4 regions of the Fulvivirga sp. AWR4_260 genome follow, and region 4 is predicted to be linked to each of the others. Evidence: riboswitches for the same ligand, from Rfam matches in the RefSeq annotation. Region 4 holds a riboswitch; each other region holds the start of a gene.
What was found. Region 4 has a riboswitch for cobalamin ahead of cobA (uroporphyrinogen-III C-methyltransferase). Riboswitches for the same ligand answer to the same signal wherever they lie in the genome.
Positions count from the first base shown of each region.

Region 1: another riboswitch for cobalamin. It lies ahead of ACXACQ_RS21040 (hypothetical protein); the one in region 4 lies ahead of cobA (uroporphyrinogen-III C-methyltransferase).
Region 2: another riboswitch for cobalamin. It lies ahead of ACXACQ_RS22335 (TonB-dependent receptor); the one in region 4 lies ahead of cobA (uroporphyrinogen-III C-methyltransferase).
Region 3: another riboswitch for cobalamin. It lies ahead of ACXACQ_RS22355 (ABC transporter substrate-binding protein); the one in region 4 lies ahead of cobA (uroporphyrinogen-III C-methyltransferase).

Region 1 covers NZ_JBSWSU010000015.1:3,500,764-3,505,394, forward strand. Annotated here, with positions in the region: gene ACXACQ_RS21035 (nuclear transport factor 2 family protein) at 178-621, opposite strand; gene ACXACQ_RS21040 (hypothetical protein) at 746-1,870, opposite strand; cobalamin riboswitch at 2,048-2,228, opposite strand; gene ACXACQ_RS21045 (metal-dependent transcriptional regulator) at 2,326-2,982, opposite strand; gene ACXACQ_RS21050 (TonB-dependent receptor) at 3,084-4,631, shown strand, end outside.
Region 2 covers NZ_JBSWSU010000015.1:3,904,949-3,909,579, reverse strand. Annotated here, with positions in the region: gene ACXACQ_RS22345 (ABC transporter ATP-binding protein) at 1-803, shown strand, start outside; gene ACXACQ_RS22340 ((2Fe-2S) ferredoxin domain-containing protein) at 784-1,596, shown strand; cobalamin riboswitch at 1,688-1,894, shown strand; gene ACXACQ_RS22335 (TonB-dependent receptor) at 2,019-4,199, shown strand; gene ACXACQ_RS22330 (magnesium chelatase ATPase subunit I) at 4,211-4,631, shown strand, end outside.
Region 3 covers NZ_JBSWSU010000015.1:3,910,348-3,914,978, forward strand. Annotated here, with positions in the region: gene ACXACQ_RS22350 (FecCD family ABC transporter permease) at 1-462, opposite strand, end outside; gene ACXACQ_RS22355 (ABC transporter substrate-binding protein) at 466-1,614, opposite strand; cobalamin riboswitch at 1,692-1,895, opposite strand; gene ACXACQ_RS22360 (M48 family metallopeptidase) at 2,052-4,145, shown strand; gene ACXACQ_RS22365 (hypothetical protein) at 4,142-4,631, shown strand, end outside.
Region 4 covers NZ_JBSWSU010000001.1:1,298,984-1,303,614, forward strand. Annotated here, with positions in the region: gene ACXACQ_RS05465 (RNA polymerase sigma factor) at 1-170, shown strand, start outside; gene ACXACQ_RS05470 (energy transducer TonB) at 438-1,124, shown strand; gene ACXACQ_RS05475 (substrate-binding domain-containing protein) at 1,271-2,137, shown strand; cobalamin riboswitch at 2,273-2,477, shown strand; gene cobA (uroporphyrinogen-III C-methyltransferase) at 2,681-4,234, shown strand; gene ACXACQ_RS05485 (sirohydrochlorin chelatase) at 4,234-4,631, shown strand, end outside.

The DNA.
Region 1 (4,631 bases), on a different contig from region 4:
TTATTGCTTATTTAAACGAATTTGATCTTATTTAAATGCAGTACCATTGCTAGCAATGACATGTAGCGTACTATCTTACTGAAAGTAAATGATATAGTAATTGTGAAAGTGCGCTTAAAAAAAGCATACTGATGTGAGTAATTATTGTGAGAGCAATAAAACTACGCCCTATTCAACTTAAAAATTATCATAATAGGTATTATCCTTCGTGATCTTCCCGTTTTTAAAAGTAAAAACCACACACATGGGCAGCCTAAAAGCAGTACTATCTGGCGCTGTTCCTTTAGACACAAACTCTACTATTACCACATTTTCACCTGAAGGGTATATGTTCAAAACTTCATCTTGAACATCAGGTATATATGCTTCTAAATCGGAATATTTCTGCACTATCCCCTCATGACTTTGCCTAATGGGCTCACCGCCAAACGCAGGATCAAGAAATTGTGCATTGGCTTCATACATCTGAGAAAGCTTTTCCCAGTTATGATGATTAAAATATTTGAAATACTCTAATACTAACTTTTCATTTTGCAATGAGCCAGACACCATGTTAGCAGACTCATTATTCGGAGAATTGCAACTTAGCAATACCAGCATGAAAAGCAGTTGAAATTTCATAACATTGAGGTTTAGTAATTGTCAATATATAACTAATTACACTCTGTTACAATGATAACTCCTGATCAGTAAAATTAATTTTCCGCTAATAAATTAAAGCACAAAATAGCCCAGAGCCCTAGCGTTAATATGCTACTAAATGCCCCTCAAGCGTTTGCTTTAACTGCATCAATTCTTTTACCCTATCACTAATACTACCTTCAGATAAACGAATAAGAGACTCAGTGTTATTAAAACCTCCCAACATTTCACCTAAAGCACAATTAGCACTTAGCATAAGTTTTTCATCTCCTCTTTTTTCTACTATTTCCTCAATATTTTTGAGCAAACGCTCATTTACAATCACACTATTTGAATCAACATTTATGACTCCTAATGATAGGGTAAGGCATGCTGGCGCCATCTGAAGCACAGGCATAAGCTGCTCTGATGCATTAATAAGGTCTAGGTGCAATGCTGAAACTGGCAAATTTGTAGCCACTTGCACATTTTCCTCTAGGCCATGAAAATAGGTCGCCACCATGGTTTTCAAATGAGGGAATTGCCTTTTAATTTTTGAATAAGTAGCCGTAAAGGCTCTTTTGGTTTCATCATTAATAGCAGAAGCTAAACAAGGCTCATCAAATTGAACCCACTCTACATCCAATGCTTCTAACTTTTTCAGCACTTCGCAATAAACGGGAATTAGATGATCTAACAAATCTAAAACATTAAAGGCCTGTCCTATTTGCTTACCTAACAGCAAAAATGATACTGGCCCTAATAATACAGGCTTAGTTTTTACTCCCAAGCGCTTAGCCTCACAATAATCGTTAATCACTTTGGTACCAAACAGCCTAAACTGCTGCCCCTTAGTAAACTCGGGGACTACATAGCTATAATTAGAATCAAACCACTGCCGCTTATCCATGCCATTAACAGCAATATTTTCACTTTCATAGCCTTCCGCCATAGCAAAATAAAGGTCAAGCTCAGTTTTTCCATCTTTTAAGATCACATCATGGTATCTTTCAGGAATAGCGTCTACAGTAAAAGCCATATCCAGTACCCGATCATAAAAAGAAAAATCATTAGAAGGAATTAAATCAACCCCCATCTGCTGCAATTCTTGCCAGTTCTTTTGTTTTATAACATTACCCTGAACTATCAGCTCAGATATGGTTAATTGAGCGTTGAGATATTTTTCATAAGCCTCCTTTAAGCTCGCATGGTCTTGCGAGTGTGAATATCCTAAAATGTGAGTTTGCATTTCTTTTAACTTTAAGTGGTTGAACATTAGTTAAAAGTCCATTGCAAAATTTCGTCTTTGCCTTTATAAGAATAAATATATTGTGAGGATGAGTAAAAGAAACCACAAGACGTACCAATCCTATGACTATTTATTGTAAGCATCATTCCTGACCTATAACTTTATTACGCGAAAGCAATGTCATTGAGGATAAAGGCAGGTCTCCTGACTTATAACAGCCATTACTCACCTTCCCATTAATGATAACAGTGGTATACAAGCAATGCTTCTGTGTTAAATACAGTTGCGCGACAGTTCCGGATTTTCACCAGATTCCCTTTTAATTCACTTCAGTGCAACCCTATCCGATTGATGAAATTAAGTAAAGAACTTTACTATAAGTAAATATATTCAATTTATACTAAAAAATGGGTTTAGCTTAAATAAAAACAACTTTTCAAGTACTAATAATGAGCTTATTGATTGACCACCAACAGCTTTGCCGTTACTTTACTTCCCAATGGCTGACTCTCCACCTCTCCATAACTCACACGCATAGTACCATCATATTCTTCTACTGTATCAATGGTAATAACTGTACCTAGGTTGATACTTTTATTGTTTAAATACTTCAAAAATTCTTCTGAGGAATTAGTTACCGCAGTAACTTTAATTTTCTCTCCTGCAGTGCACTCACTTAACTTCTTATACTTTAACACCTTCACTTTGCCGTGCTCATCAGGAATAGGGCTACCATGTGGGTCAATAGTGGGGTAGTTAAGCATCTGATCCATTTTAGAGAAAAATGCTGCTGACTTAATATGCTCTATTTGCTCAGCTATCTCATGAACCTCTTCCCAGCCAAAGCCCATTTTTTCAACCAAAAACATTTCAGTAAGCCTATGTTTACGAATAACCTTAGCAGCCTCTACCCTACCTTTTTCTGTAAGATTTAGCGGTTTATAACTTTCATAGTTCACCAAATCTTTCTGAGCCAACTTTTTTATCATGTTGGTTACGGTGGGCATTTTAATGCCTAAATGCTTACTCAGCACATTTACATTTATTTCAGATTGCTGATCCTCTATAGTAAAAAGCGCCTTTAAATAGTTTTCTTCAGTATATGAATACATAAATATTACTTGCTACAGCACAAATTTAATTTTTTTGATCAGAATATAATTGTTAGCTTTATCTAACTTTTATATTTTACATTAAAATCAATTAAAATAAAGTGGTCAAATTATATACTTTACTATTACTATCAATACTTGCCATTACAGGCCATGCACAGCAAGTGGTCTCGGGCAAAGTATTAAACCAAAACCAAGAGGTACCCTATGCTAATGTATATATTAAAGGAACTCATATTGGCACTAGCACTGATGCTGAAGGGAACTATAGCCTTAAAATACCCCAAAAAGGCAGTTATAAGATAAGCGCATCGGCCATAGGCTATAAAACAGCTACTCAATCAATAGACATTTCTGCATCGCACACTCATGTAAATTTCAACCTCTCGGAAGCCGAAGACATGCTTGATGAAGTAGTGGTTTCAGGCACTTTAAACGAGGTTTCTAAATTAGAAAGCCCCGTACCGGTAGAAGTTTTCAGTAAAGACTTTTTTAAAGCAAACCCTAGCCCTTCGTTATTTGAAGCCATTCAAAACATTAATGGTGTAAGACCTCAAATCAACTGCAATGTATGCAACACAGGAGACATCCACATCAACGGATTAGAAGGGCCATATACCATGATTTTAATCGATGGCATGCCCATAGTGAGTGGACTTGCTACAGTTTATGGCCTTAGCGGTATACCTCAGTCACTCATTGAAAGGGTTGAGGTAGTAAAAGGACCGGCCTCTACGCTGTATGGCTCAGAAGCTGTTGGCGGGTTAATAAATGTGATTACAAAAAATGTAGATAACGCTTCTCATTTTAGCACTGATATTTACACCACCTCTTGGCAAGAAGTAAATGCTGACATTGCTACAAAAATTAAAGTTGCTCCTAAGTTAAATACACTAGTAGGAATAAATTACTTCAATTACTCCAATCCAGTTGATCATAATAATGACAACTTCACAGATGTTACGCTCGAGAATAGAATTTCGGTTTTTAACAAGTGGCAAATAAAACGAGCCAGCAATAAGGAATTTCAAGTGGGTGGCCGTTATATTTATGAAGACCGATGGGGAGGTGAAATGAACTGGTCATCAGAAAATAGAGGTGGTAATGATGTATATGGCGAAAGTATTTATACAAAAAGATGGGAGTTAATGGGTACTTATGAGTTACCTACCAATGAAAATCTAAAAATCACATTTAGCGCCAACCGCCACTTACAAAATAGTGCCTATGGAGACATGCTCTTTAACGCTGACCAACAAATATATTTTGGTCAATTAACCTGGATCAGGACGTTAAATAACCACAATTTACTAGCAGGGGCTGCCACTAGGTATACTTACTATGATGATAATACCACTGCCACCGAAGAAAATGACTCAAATGCTCCGTCAAAAATTTACTTACCCGGTTTATTTATTCAAGATGAGTATAAAATAGACAAAAATCAGTCATTATTACTGGGCATGAGGTATGACTACAATTCAATTCATGGCAATATTCTTACCCCAAGACTCAATTATAAATGGACTTCAAATAACAAAAATAATGTTATAAGACTAAGTACCGGACGTGGCTATAGAGTAGCTAATGTTTTCACCGAAGATCATGCGGCATTAACAGGCGCACGTGATGTGGAATTTATAGACAAC
Region 2 (4,631 bases), on a different contig from region 4:
GTAAAGATGTTTTGACATTACCCCGATACGATTTATCAAGGTTGATTAGTGTAGTGCTATCAGAAAAAGTAACTCCAGTGAACCTTACCGTATTTGATGTGGTGTCAGTAGGACGCACGCCTTATACTAATTGGTTAGGTAAACTTACTAAGGAAGACAAGGATATTATTCAGAGGTCTATGGAGCTGGTGCAGGTTGATGGCTTTGCAGATGTACATATTCATGAGTTGAGTGATGGGGAAAAGCAGCGTGTAATGATTGCTAAGGCTTTGGCTCAGGATACTCCTCTATTAATTTTAGATGAGCCCACGGCACACCTAGATGTAAGCAATAGAGTGGCATTGCTTTCACTTTTAAGAAAACTTGCTATTGAAACTAATAAGGCCATTTTATTATCTACTCATGAGTTGGAAGTTGCTATACAACTAGCGGATATGGTTTGGCTAATAGGACAAGATGGGCAACTCTTTACGGGTACACCGGAAGACCTTATTATAGAAAATAAATTTAGTTCTGCTTTTAAAGACGATTATGTGAAGTTCGATAGACAAACAGGTGCTTTCAAAATTAACCATAATTACCAGCAGAAAATTGCGGTGAAAGGTGAAGGCTTCTTGTATAAATGGACTTGCCATGCCATGGAGAAAGAGGGATATGAAATAGTGAGTAATGCAGATTTAGAAGTAGTGATTAGTGATGAAGAGGAAGGTAGATGGATGATAAAAGCAAACCATAAAATAAATCATATAAACAGTATTGAAGCTTTAAAAAAAGCCTTAAAATATGGGGAAAGACCTAAGTAAAGTATCTCATTGCATGTTGTTTTGTAATGGAGGTTCATGTAAGCGCAAGGGAGCGGAGCATATTACGGACGAAATTCGTGCTTATATGAAATCAGAAGGACTGTATTCTTCTGTGCATACCGTTAAAACCATGTGCAATGGTAGGTGTGAAGATGCACCTACCATGATAGTAATGCCAGAAAATACATGGTATAAAAATTTGACGGTAGCTAAGGCCATTGAGATCGTAGGTAAACATATCAAACAAGGGAAGCCAGTTAAGAAATATACTTTGTATGAAGAAGGGATGGATTATGTTGCCTCTGATAATCCTTTAAAGCCTACAGCTCCTGATGAGTTTAGTGAAGTTTTTGACGAAGAATTTGGAGAAGTAATAATGGCCAAGGCCAACCCTAAGGAGCAAAATCTTTACCCTTTATTGAAGGATGTATTTCAGAAATTCCTACTTGATTTAAAAATAAGGATTCCTGAATTAGGGGCAGAATATTTTGAATTTAACATACCTGTTGATTTCAATTATGAAGATAAATGGGTGTCTATATCAAAATATAAGTTTAATGCAGAATTTGCTATTGGTGTGCCTTCTAAAGATGCTCCTAAAGCCTATAAAGATGCACGAATAAGGCACGTTGAGATTTTTAAAACATTAGATGGACGGTGTCATGTGCTGCGCCTGAAGAGTCAGGATGGTACGGTAAAGTTAATAGCGAAAGATAAAACCACTGATCATAAGGTGTGGAATCACTTTGTTAACATATATTTAGAACGACCGCAAATAGAGGCGATTAAATAGGGTGTGATAAAATTAGCAGCCTCTCATAATACATTGATTTGAGCAAATAAAGGTATTGGTATACAATGGTAAATTACTCAATACTAATGCTTATACTTGCATATCTTTAGGTTTTCAGTGGTAGTAATTGCTACTGAAATTAAAAGGGAATCCGGTGTGAGTCCGGAACTATCTCCGTAGCTGTATATCCTGAAACGAGAGTTTGAGAGCTAAGGTCTTTAAAGCCACTGTTCTGTTGAATGGGAAGGTGATTTTAGCTGGGATGAGTCAGAAGACCTGCCTTAAGTGTAGTCCATAGCTTTCGGATGAAAAGGCTAATGGGGGAGTACTCCATTGATATATTCTATTTGATGGCGTACGTTATCTCATTTTTTCCTTCCTATTGCTATGCTTTATTATGTGTAATTAATAAATCTATAGTATTGAAAATTAAATATTTACTTTTTGTCGGAGCTGTTTTTTTAGGAAGAAGTTATACTGCTTCCGCTCAGCAAATACCTGCATTAAAAGATACATTACTGCAGGAAATAACTATTTCTTCATCCAGAGTGAATGCTAAGGTTGAAGATTTACCGCAAAAAATAGTAGTCATATCTCAAGAAGATATAAAACAAGCAGACCCAAAAGACCTTACCGATGCCTTAAAGAAAATGGCGGGTGTTGATGTAATAGAGTACCCTGGCTTATCATCAGGCATTGGAATTAGAGGTTATAGACCACAGTTTTCAGGGCTTAACCAAAGGTCTTTGGTGTTGATAGATGGCCGCCCGGCAGGAGCCTCTAACTTGGCTACTATTAACTTAGATAATATTGAAAGAATAGAAGTGATAAAGGGTGCAGCTTCGTCACTTTATGGTTCGCAAGCCATGGGAGGTGTGGTTAACCTTATCACTAAAAAATCTCAAGGCGAAATTAAAAAGACAATTACAGGATCTTACGGCAGCTACAATACCATAGAAGTAGGTTTCAATGCTGGCGGTTCTATTGATGATAAAACAGACTTTGATGTTAACTTGAATTACTTTAACCAAGTTGATAACTATACATACGGTAGCGATAATTTCTTTAGAGAGAGGTATGGTTGGAATGAAGTAGAACGTACCTACTATAACGCTGAGCACGGTGTTGATTCTGTTTTAACAGGTAATGATGCTTTTGCCGATGGAGAAGAGCGTGATTTTACTAAATACAAATATTTCTCTGGAGATATCAGGTTTGGAGTAGATATTAATGACGATTGGAGAGCTGATGTTTCAGGTTCAATGTTTTCGGCTCATGATGTACAGTCTCCTGGTGATTTTGCCTATGGAAATTCAAGCCAGAGCATTAAAAACCCATATCGCTATGGTGCTGATGTGACGGTAACCGGAGCGCTCACCGAAAATCATACCTTAAAAGCTAAGGCGTATTCAAGTTTGGAGTATTATGACTACCGAAGCGTGAGCAATGGAGAATTGGCTGATTTCGTCACCAGTAAATACACCAACAGCTGGAAAGGCTTTCAGTTGCAGGATAATTTCAACTGGGGAAATCACGTGATTGCTTTTGGAGTAGATTATAGCAGAGCTAATTCAGAAAGTCAGAGCTTCTCTGCGACTACAGGTGATGAAACAGCGCCTTATAACCCCAATTATGGTATTTATTCTACTGCATTATTTGGTCAGGGTAATTTTTCTTTCTTAGAAGATCGTTTGCATGCCACCTTAGGAGTGAGACTAGATCATATTACATTTGATGTGAAGGACACTGAATTTTTAGATAGTTATACAAAAGGAAAAGAATCTTATAACGTATTTAATCCTAGTGCAGGCCTGAAATATGATATAGATGATCATTTTAACATTCACGGAAGTGCTGGTAGAGCTTTTGTAACACCAGTGGCTTACTATGTTGCAGGGTACTCTGTAAGTGGAACCGGTGCTGTTAACGTATCTGAAGGTAATCCTGATCTTGATCCAGAATCAGGAATTACTATTGACGGAGGTATTGGTTATAACAATGTAAAAAATGGATTAGCACTGGATGCTACATATTTCACCACTTTTGTAAGGGATAGAATTACTACAAAAAATGTAGAAGTTAATGGGCTGGAGTTTACCAGCGAAGGCGATACCATTGTTTCTAGAACCACTTATGTTAACGCTGACAAAGCAAGGATGAGTGGGATTGAGCTAGCTGCTTCTTGGGATTTGGGCGCTTACGCTAATTATGCTTATTCATTAAAGCTTTTTGCAAATGCTACTAAATACTTTACCACTGAAGATAGGTTTGAGGGTGAAGATAGCTATAAGTCTAATATTCAAAACGTGGCTGATTTATCTTATAATTATGGTATTGATTACTCTGGTGAGACTTTCAACTTGAGGCTCGCAGGTAGGTATGTAGGGCATAGGTTTGATACTGACTGGACAGATTATGCTAAACGCCCTGAAATAGAATATGCTCCTTTTATGGTGGTTGATCTTACTACAGGTTTTAAACTATCTGAGCAGGTAGCTTTAATGTTTATTGTTAAAAACCTGACCGATGAGAACTACTATGAAAAGCGTGGCTACACCTTGGCGGGTAGAAATATGCATATGAAACTCACTCTTAATTTTTAAGATTATAACTAATGGTGCACCAGTTTCCTTTTACAGCTATTGTTGGGCATGATGAGTTCAAACTTGCACTGCAGCTTTGTATAATAGACCCAACTTTGGGCGGAGTTTTAGCCATGGGCGATAAAGGGACAGGTAAAACTACACTTGTGCGGTCTTTAGCGCACCTGATGAAAGATGAAGCACATAGTTTCCCTTTTGTGAATTTACCCATTGGTGTGGCTGAAGATAGGCTGCTAGGAAGTGTAGATATAGAACAATTGATCAATAATAAACGGCAAGTAGTACAAGCAGGGCTTTTGGCTCAGGCTCATCAAGGAATTTTGTATATCGATGAAGTGAATTTGCTCAATGACTACCTGATGGATGTATTGCTAGATGCAGCAGCTACGGGTAGCTATCATTTAGAGAGGGAGGGCATTTCACTGAATCTAG
Region 3 (4,631 bases), on a different contig from region 4:
TGAAACATTATCTCGCAACCGGAATGATATTACTAATACAATAGCCAATACACTAGAAGAACCAATTACAGCAGCCATTACAGTTGCCCAATTTCCCAGTGCATGCAAACCTCCAAAAATGGCACCTCCACTCATCACAAGTAGTGCTACGCCTAAGCTGGCTCCATTACTAATCCCCAGCACAAATGGACCTGCCAAAGGATTACGAAATAGTGTTTGCATCAATAAACCAGAAATAGCCAAGCCTGCTCCTGCCGTTACTGCCGTAATGGCCTTTGGCATTCGGAACTCATGAATAATAAAGTCCCAACTTTCCTTTTCTATTGGCTTACCTATAATACTTTTTAATATTTCTCTTAGAGGAATACTTACTGTACCATAACGTATATCTAGCATGAATAGTAAAGCCAAAACCCCCAGCAAAATGGTATAAAAAGTGATATATTTAGTTCCCTTCCCCATGCATCAATGAAGTTTCGTATAGAAATAAAGAGAGTATTGAGGGTAAATATCAGGGTGAAAAATTTTCACTAAGTCATGAAGTATAATATCTGGCCTTACAACACCTTGCTCCCAATAATCGTTGACTCCTTCTTTATTAACTCTGGCAGTGTAATTATATATCTCCCCGGTTTTGTAAGGTTTAAACTGTGCATAACGCTCATCAGAATCTAACACCTCTTCTCGAGTATTTACATATCCGGGGTTAATCCAAAATTCACTATTCATTTGATTTTCAAGTACCGCTTCAAAGCTTAAAGCAAGACTTCCTTTGGTACTATCGCCCGCCCAATAATAATCCGCACCTGCATCTTTTAAAAACTTTGCCATATAGCTATCCCCGCCTGGCATGTACCATGTACCCTTATATACAGAGCCCACCATTACTGTTGGTCGCATTTTCAGTTTACTGGCCTCTTTTACTATACTGAGATAGTTATGTTCTACTACATTAAATATGCTATCAGCTTTGGCTTCTTCTCCTAAAAACAACCCTACAAATTTCAACCACTCGGCTCGTGCCAATGGCGAAGCTTCCATCCATTCTAAGTTGAAAGCCACAGGTACACCTGACTTTTTTACCAATGTGAGGTTTTCATGATCGGGCTGGTAACCAGAAGTCATTAGCAAACCGGGCGATAAACTCACTAGCTTCTCTACTCCCAAATTCTGAACTTCGCCTATTTCCGTTACGCCTCCTTCATTTATCCGTTTCCGCAACTCAGGGTTATAAACATAATCAAACTGCCCATGGGCAATAATCTTATCTGTGGCCTCTAATGCCGACAACATGCCTATATGAGTGGCCGATAAAGTAGCAATGTTTTTTATGGGCACTGTAATCGCCCCTGACATAGCATCTTCTCCATTTGACGTTTTCAGAAGATAAGTAGCCATAATTTTTAGGGTATCCTGAGGGGATTTCACTACTACTTTTGTCAGTGCAGCTGATTTATATACCTCAAATAATTTGGCGTATTTTAACTTTTTAGGAATAAAAACTATTGAATCAGAAGCATTTTGCTCCTGTTGCTCAGGTTGTTGGTTTCCACAGCCACAAAGTGACAAAATGCTCACTACCCACAACGCCACCTTCAACAATAAGTGTTTCATAAAATGAGAATCTCTTCTAGATATCAAGTGCATAAAACTTTAGACACTTGGAATTTTCACCTTTCTCCCGAAAGCAAAAATCCAGCTTTACCATGGCAGGTCTTCTGGCTCATCCCGACAAGTAAAAACCTTCCCGCTCATGAGCAGTGGTGTGAGATTTTACCTGCACTGACTGGTTGGATCACCAGCCGGAACTTACAGCTGCGGGGACAGCCCTCGAATTTCACAAGGTTCCCTTTTAATTTCGGCAATAACCGAAAACCACAGATAGCAAATATAGACATATAATGCAAGAAACAATACATGGATTACACCCTGCATTAAGCTATTATAGAAATACACTTAAGACTAAAAATCAATCATTTTCCGATAAAAAAAATAAATTTTATTAAACCAAGCATATTTTACTATATTGCGCGCCCATTTTAACCAAGCATATGAAAAAAACTTTACCAATTCTACTATTTCTACTTTATCATCAACTGTCTCTGGCTCAGGACAATTTCAGCACCTTACTGCCGCAGGATAGAGTACCCTCTGACTTCACAGAAAGCAGTTCTTTTAAATACAAAATGGATGTTGCCTCTATATCATCGTCCGACAAAAGGTATCAAAAGAAAGGCAAAAAGAAGTTTTATTTAAACAGCAACTACAATATAGATGACTTTTTGCGCAGTGGAAAAGTGTTATTTAACGATCCTATTTCCAGCTACCTCAATGAAGTTCTCTATAATGTGTTACAAAATGATAAAGAAACACTAAATAAGCTTAGAGTATACGCTGTAAAATCTCCGGTTCCGAATGCGTTCACCACCAATAATGGTATCATATTCGTAAATATTGGACTCCTTAGTAAGCTCGAAAATGAAGCTCAATTAGCATTTATATTATCTCACGAGGTTACACATTACAAAAAGCAGCATATCATCAATAGCTATATTCAAAATATAGATATAAAAAAAGGAAAAGGTGACTTCAAAGGTTTCTCTCGAGATCAGCAGCAAATAGCTAAAACCAGTTATTCGCACGAACTAGAAATGGAAGCAGATTCTGAAGGTCTGAAGACTTACCTTAATTCAAGCTACAGCAAAGACTCACTTGCAAGAGTTTTTGATATTCTTCAGGTTTCTGACCAGCTTTTGCTGGACCAAGAATTTGAATACGCATTTTTAGAGCATGATAAGTATATTATACCTGCAGAGCTTCAAATTGAAGAATTTCAGATATACACCACTGATGAAAATTATGATGACAAAAATAGCACCCACCCTAATATAGGCAAGAGAAAGGCTAATGTGATTAAACTTGCCAGACATTCAGGTGAGGGCGGTAAAAAATATATAGCATCAGAAGAAAAATTTCAGCGCACCGTATCGCTATCTTCCTTAGAAATGTGTAGACAATACTTGCTTGTTCATGACCATTTGAAAGCATTTTATTTGGCTTACGATCTATTAAAAGGAGGCAACAACAACCAAACTTATTTACAAAAAACAATAGCCAAAGCCATATATGGACTTACTTATTGGGAAAGTGAGAATTTCTCTGGGCATGAATTGATTGTTTCTAAAGAGTTTCAAAAAATCAAATTTCTATTTGAGAAAATGTCATACAGTGAAAGGTTAATCTTGGCTATACAATACCTACAACCACTGTCAGAACAGCTACCAAATGATGAAGAGCTTAACCTTATGCTTGAAGACTGTGTGGCCAGATTAATGGAAGTAGATCAGGACACCAAGGATTACCTCTTTGAAGAAAATGAAAAATCGGATTTACCTTATTACTACCATGCTTTCGAAGGACTAAAAAACAGAGAAGGGCTTCATAACAGGTTCATTAAATACATTAAAAAAGAAGCTCCCGTACTTAGCAAAAAGGAATTAAGAAAAAGAAAGAAACTACAAAAGAAGGCTGCAAAACATAAAAAGGGTGTAAAAGTAGACCATACCATAATTGCTGACCCGATTTATGTAAGAATAGATGAGCGTAAAAAAAGCTCCATGAGGTTTATTGAAAGTGAAGATGCTCTAAAAAACATTCAGCCTAAAGTAAACAAGGCCGCTTCTAGCCTCTCTATGGATGTGGATTTCCTGGATATGCATAACCTGAATTATAATAGCGTAGAGACATTCAGAAACCATGCAATAGTGAATGAATGGTTGGGTGAAAAATTCGCTCAGAATGACACCTCCATGATCAGTCCCATACACAACGAAATGATAGAGGTATCTGAGAGCTATGGCAGTAATCATGTTACATGGATGGGAAACCTTTCGGTATCCGAAACTAAACCAGGTAAAGGATATTACATCTTCTACAGTTTGGTTTATCCTCCATTATTACCGATAGCTATAATCTATGCTTTATCGCCCAATCACGGTACTTTTTATTTTGCCATTACATTTGATGTAAGGAGTGAACAACCTATTTCCAACGATCTTAGGTTGATGAAAAACAAAGACAACAACAGTTTACTCACCTCAAACATCTACTACACACTTTTTAAACTTAAAAATGGCAAACTATGAAACGTTTATACAAAATAATATTATTACTATTAATAACATCGATAGGATACGCTCAGGTACCAGGTTATTTAGGAAAAAGAGCTTTTGTCTACTTTTCACCCAATTTAACTCCTGCTATTTTTAATCAAAACATTAACAATAGCGCTACTTTCAACTTGTCGGATAATGAAGACACTCCTAAATCAAGCATAACTGCATTTAATTACAAACCACAGTTCAGCTTTGAATACCTTCTCGGACAAAAGTTTGGAGTTGGAGTAGATTATAGCTTGCTAAGAACAGGAACTAGCCATGTTTACCAAGTAAAAGAAGAACGGTCAGTCGATTTTGATGTACTCAAGGGCCACTCAATAGGAATGCACATGAAGTTTTATAGGTTTAAAAAATCAAACTCTATCGCCCCTATTGGGAAGTATATTAACCTAAAAGCAGAGTATGTTACATACAATACTTATGATGATAAAAATTCATCCGAAAGCATTTTCG
Region 4 (4,631 bases):
AGGAATTGCCCACGGACACCTTGGAAGTGCTGGAGTTAAGGTTTTTTGAAGATAAGAGTTTTAAGGAAATAGCATTTATATTGAATATAGGTGAAAGTGGAGCTAAAATGCGTCTATACAGGGCTGTAGAAAAGTTAAAAAAGCACTTTAAAGTCAACTGGAAAGAGTAATGGGCCGACATGAAATAAGATTAAGGAGAAAAAAAATGACATCGAGGCGCATCGAGGGTCACAAGAATTATTATGAATTGCTGCAAAAACATGAAGGGAAAGGCGCATCTAAAAAATGGATCAAACTTGTAATATACTTTTTGTTGATAGTAGCTATGCTGGCATTGATCATTTATGTTACTCAGCAGATAAGTAGCAAAAAGGACGATAAGAATACAACATCCCGGCCGGATGTCTCAATAAATTTTATACCAAAATTTGAAAATTATGGATAAGCGTAAACAACAGAAAAAGGATAATCGAAGATTATCAGGTTTGTTTTTTCAGGTGGGTTTATTAGCCGCATTAATGTTAGTGTTTAGTGCGTTTGAGTACCGGTCGAAGCGAGAGGTGCCAGATTACCCTCTCGATATTACTAATGACGATGGAGTGATTGAAGTGTTGATACCCCGAACTAAAATAGCCACCCCCAAGCCACCTCCAGCACCTAAGACAAGAGTGATTAACCCTGTGCCTACAGATGCAGAAATTGAAGTGCAGGTAAAAGATATTTTGCCCACAATAGAGGTTCCTGAGGATGACCCCGTGATTGAAATCGAGACGGCAACTTTACCTGTAGAGGTGCCTGATGATCTTCCTTTTGATATAGTGGAAGAAATGCCATCGCCAAAAGGAGGTTTGGATGCTCTTTATAAATACATTGGAGATAACTTGAAGTACCCTTCTAGCGCTAGAAGGTTGGGTATTGAAGGAACGGTGTTTTTAAGTTTTGTGGTGGATGAAAATGGTAATATGACAGACCTTAAAGTGGTGAAAGGAATAGGAGCAGGCTGTGATGATGAGGTTATGCGTATCTTCGAAAATCCACCCAAGTGGAATGCCGGGAAGCAGCGCGGAGTGCCTGTTAAGGTAAGGCAAATGATACCCATTAAATTTGCGTTGCAAGATAGATAATTCTATCATATTCGTAAGCCGTGAGCACTAGCTCACGGCTTTTTTAGTATTTATTCGCTTTTATAAGGTTGATATTTCTAAGAATTATTTTATAAGTAATGCTTGCTAGGGCTTAACTTTGTGCCTCATTTTTAGTAAGTAATACCATGGAAAATATCACTCTTACAGTAGGCGGTGTGCCTGAGCATTTCAATTTACCTATACATATCGCTAATGAAAAAGGATTATTTCAGCAGGCTGGGATTAACCTAAATTGGGTGGATTATCCGCAAGGTACAGGAGGTATGACTAAGGCTTTGAGAAGTGGAGAGTGCGATATTTGTATTTTACTTACTGAAGGTATAATCACAGATATAATTAAAGGAAACCCTTCTAAGATCATAAGTGGTTATGTGAAATCGCCTTTAACTTGGGGGGTGCATACAGGTGTAAATAGCGATCTCACTGCGCATAATCAGGTTTATGACCAAAAAGTAGCCATTAGCCGTTTAGGTTCAGGATCACACCTTATGCCTACCGTTGATGCCTTGAAAAATGGAGAAAAAATGGTCGCAGAGCAGTTTATTCCTGTAGAGAATATTGATGGAGCGCTTCAATCATTGAACAGCGGAGAAACGGATGTTTTCTACTGGGAAAAATTTATGACCAAGCCTTATGTAAATAAAGGAATGCTAAGAAGAATAGGCGAATTCATTTCTCCTTGGCCCTGTTTTATGATTGCTGCTACTAACGATATTATAGCACAACAGCCCGAATTATTAGATAAATTCCTCAAAATAGTTCATCATGCTTGTGACGATTTCATGCGTAGTGATAGTGCCATTGATCAGGTAAGTGAGAAATATGATATACCACATCAGGATGCTGCAGTTTGGTTTCATTCTACTGAGTGGACTACCAACAGCTGGGTAAGTGATAAGATGTTGATGAGTGTAGTTTATACCTTAAAAGAGGCCGGCATTGTTTCAGGAGATGCTACTGTAGATCCATTAGTGTGGAAAAGGCAATCGTAATAAATATACCATAGTAGTGGGTAAGTAGGCCTATTGAAGTTGCTAATGTTTTGATGAATAGGTTTTTATGTCAAAAATGTTTTCAATAAGGCAAATATCCATCGCTCAAGCTGTGCCGTTGATCTAAAAACTTTCTATATTCGTGCGGATTGTGGTTTTTCGTAAGTATTTACGAAAATTAAAAGGGAATTCAGTGTAATTCTGAAACTGTACCCGCAGCTGTAATTTCGACTTTGCATATGTGAAGTAAATAATTCGTTCGGCATGCCATTGTCATTAAAGATGAGAAGGCGAGCGAATACGAAAGAGTCAGAAGACCTGCCATTTTTCGTGATGAATCCAGGCTTTCGGGTTAAAAGTGCAGGTCATATCATTCCTGAAAATTGAAAATGTTGCCTAGTGCTACATCAAAGGTGATATTGTACCTTTTCCTTCCTGAGTTTCATTTCTATTTTTTTTATACTTAAACCTAAACTGTTTTGAACAGAGAGAAAGCATTTTGCAAGCTAAATACGACATGCTTTGTAATAACCAATAAATAATATGGAAACAAATACTACACATATCTCCATATTAGGTTTAGGCTGGCTTGGCCTACCCTTGGCTCAATATTTACAAAAAAAGGGCTATGGCATAAGGGGTTCTGTACATAGCATTGAGAAGTTGTCTTCTTATAACCACTTTCCCTTTGGAGTTACAAGAATTAGTTTAGAAAAGGATCAGATTAAAGGTGATTGGGAAGCATTCTTGCATGATGCGAATGTTTTGATTATTTGTACTCCTCCACGTATAAGTCAGCAAGGAAAAGAAAATTACCTTAGCCAGATCAGGCAGGTTGTTGCTAATACATCATCACAAACCAAAGTGATTTATACCAGCTCAACCAGTGTTTATGGCAATGGTGAGCAACCTATTACAGAAAATGAGCCGCTAAAGCCAGAGCGAGAATCAGGAGAGGCTGTGGTTGAAGCGGAAAGGGTTTTAAGACAGCATTTCAATGAGAATCTAACTATCCTGCGGTTTGCAGGACTCATTGGTCCGGATCGACATCCAGGAAAGTTTTTGGCAGAAAAAAGAGCTTTACGTAATGGTTTGGCTCCTGTGAACTTGGTTCACCTCGATGATTGTATAGGTATAATCCATTCTGTAATTAAAAAGCAGGTTTACGGAGAGGTTTTTAATGTATGCTGCAGTGAGCATCCTCAGCGTAAAACATATTATGAAAAAGCTGCTACTATTTTAGGGCTTACACCGCCAGTTTTTAAGGAAGAGACTGGAGGCGTGTACAAGATAATAGATAACAGCAAGTCTATACAATTGTTGGGTTATCAGTATAAATATAATAATCCTGAAGAGCTTTTTACTAATCAGCATTCGGGTAAAATAACCATTGTGGGGGCCGGGCCGGGGGCTATGGGCTGCCTTACCTTGAGGGCGTATGAGGCTGTAGAGCATGCCGAGGTTATTTTATATGACAACTTGGTTTCTAAGGAAATTCTAGACATTAACCCTCAGGCCGAGTTCATTTATGTAGGGCGAAAGTTTGCAGATAAGTCTAACCAGCAAGACCGACAGAATAGAATCAATGAATTACTTCACCTGCATTATAAGCAAGGGCGAAATGTAGTAAGGTTGAAATCAGGAGATCCATATGTATATGGGCGTGCAGCAGAAGAGGCAAGATACCTTACAGCACACCACCTTCCTTTTGAGATAGTGCCAGGTTTGTCAGCGGCACTGGCTGCGGCTAACCTTAATAATATTCCGGTAACGGAAAGGGGCAAATCAAATGCGTTTATGATTTGTACAGCTCATACCGCTGATTATTCATATGAACAATTAAATGGTATAGCAGCATTGCTGAAGGCGGGAAATTCCTTAGCGGTGTATATGGCTATGAAAAGTTTGGATAAACTTATTCCTAAGTTAATAGAGGTGTGTGAGGATGATACTATTCCGATCACAGCTGTAGCTAATGTTTCCAGAGAGAATGAGCAGGTGCTTACGAGTACATTAAAAGACATTCAAGAAGATGTAGAAAAGGCTGACTTGGCGATGCCTGTAGTGTTTTTAATAGGTGTAAAACCCATTAGATAATGAAAGAAGGAATATTACTTTGCGGACATGGAACCAGAAGAAAAGCTGGAACGGAAGCTTTTAAAGAACTGGTGGGGCTTTTAAAAGAGCGTTATCATGATTATGAAGTAGATTATGGTTTTTTAGAGTTTAATCATCCGCTCTATGAAGCAGCTGTAGAAAGGCTTTATGAGAAGGGGGTAAGGGTAATTTATGCGTTGCCGGTAATATTATTTGCTGGTTCGCATGCCAAAAATGATATCCCTTACGAGTTAAATACTATACAAAGTTATTACCCTGATTTGACCATTAAAATGGGAAGGCACTTGGGCGTAAGTTCGTATTTGCTCGATTTGTCCAAAAAAATACTTTCCGAAAAAGAAGCAGAGCTCAGTCTTGTAGATAGAAAGGAGACGTG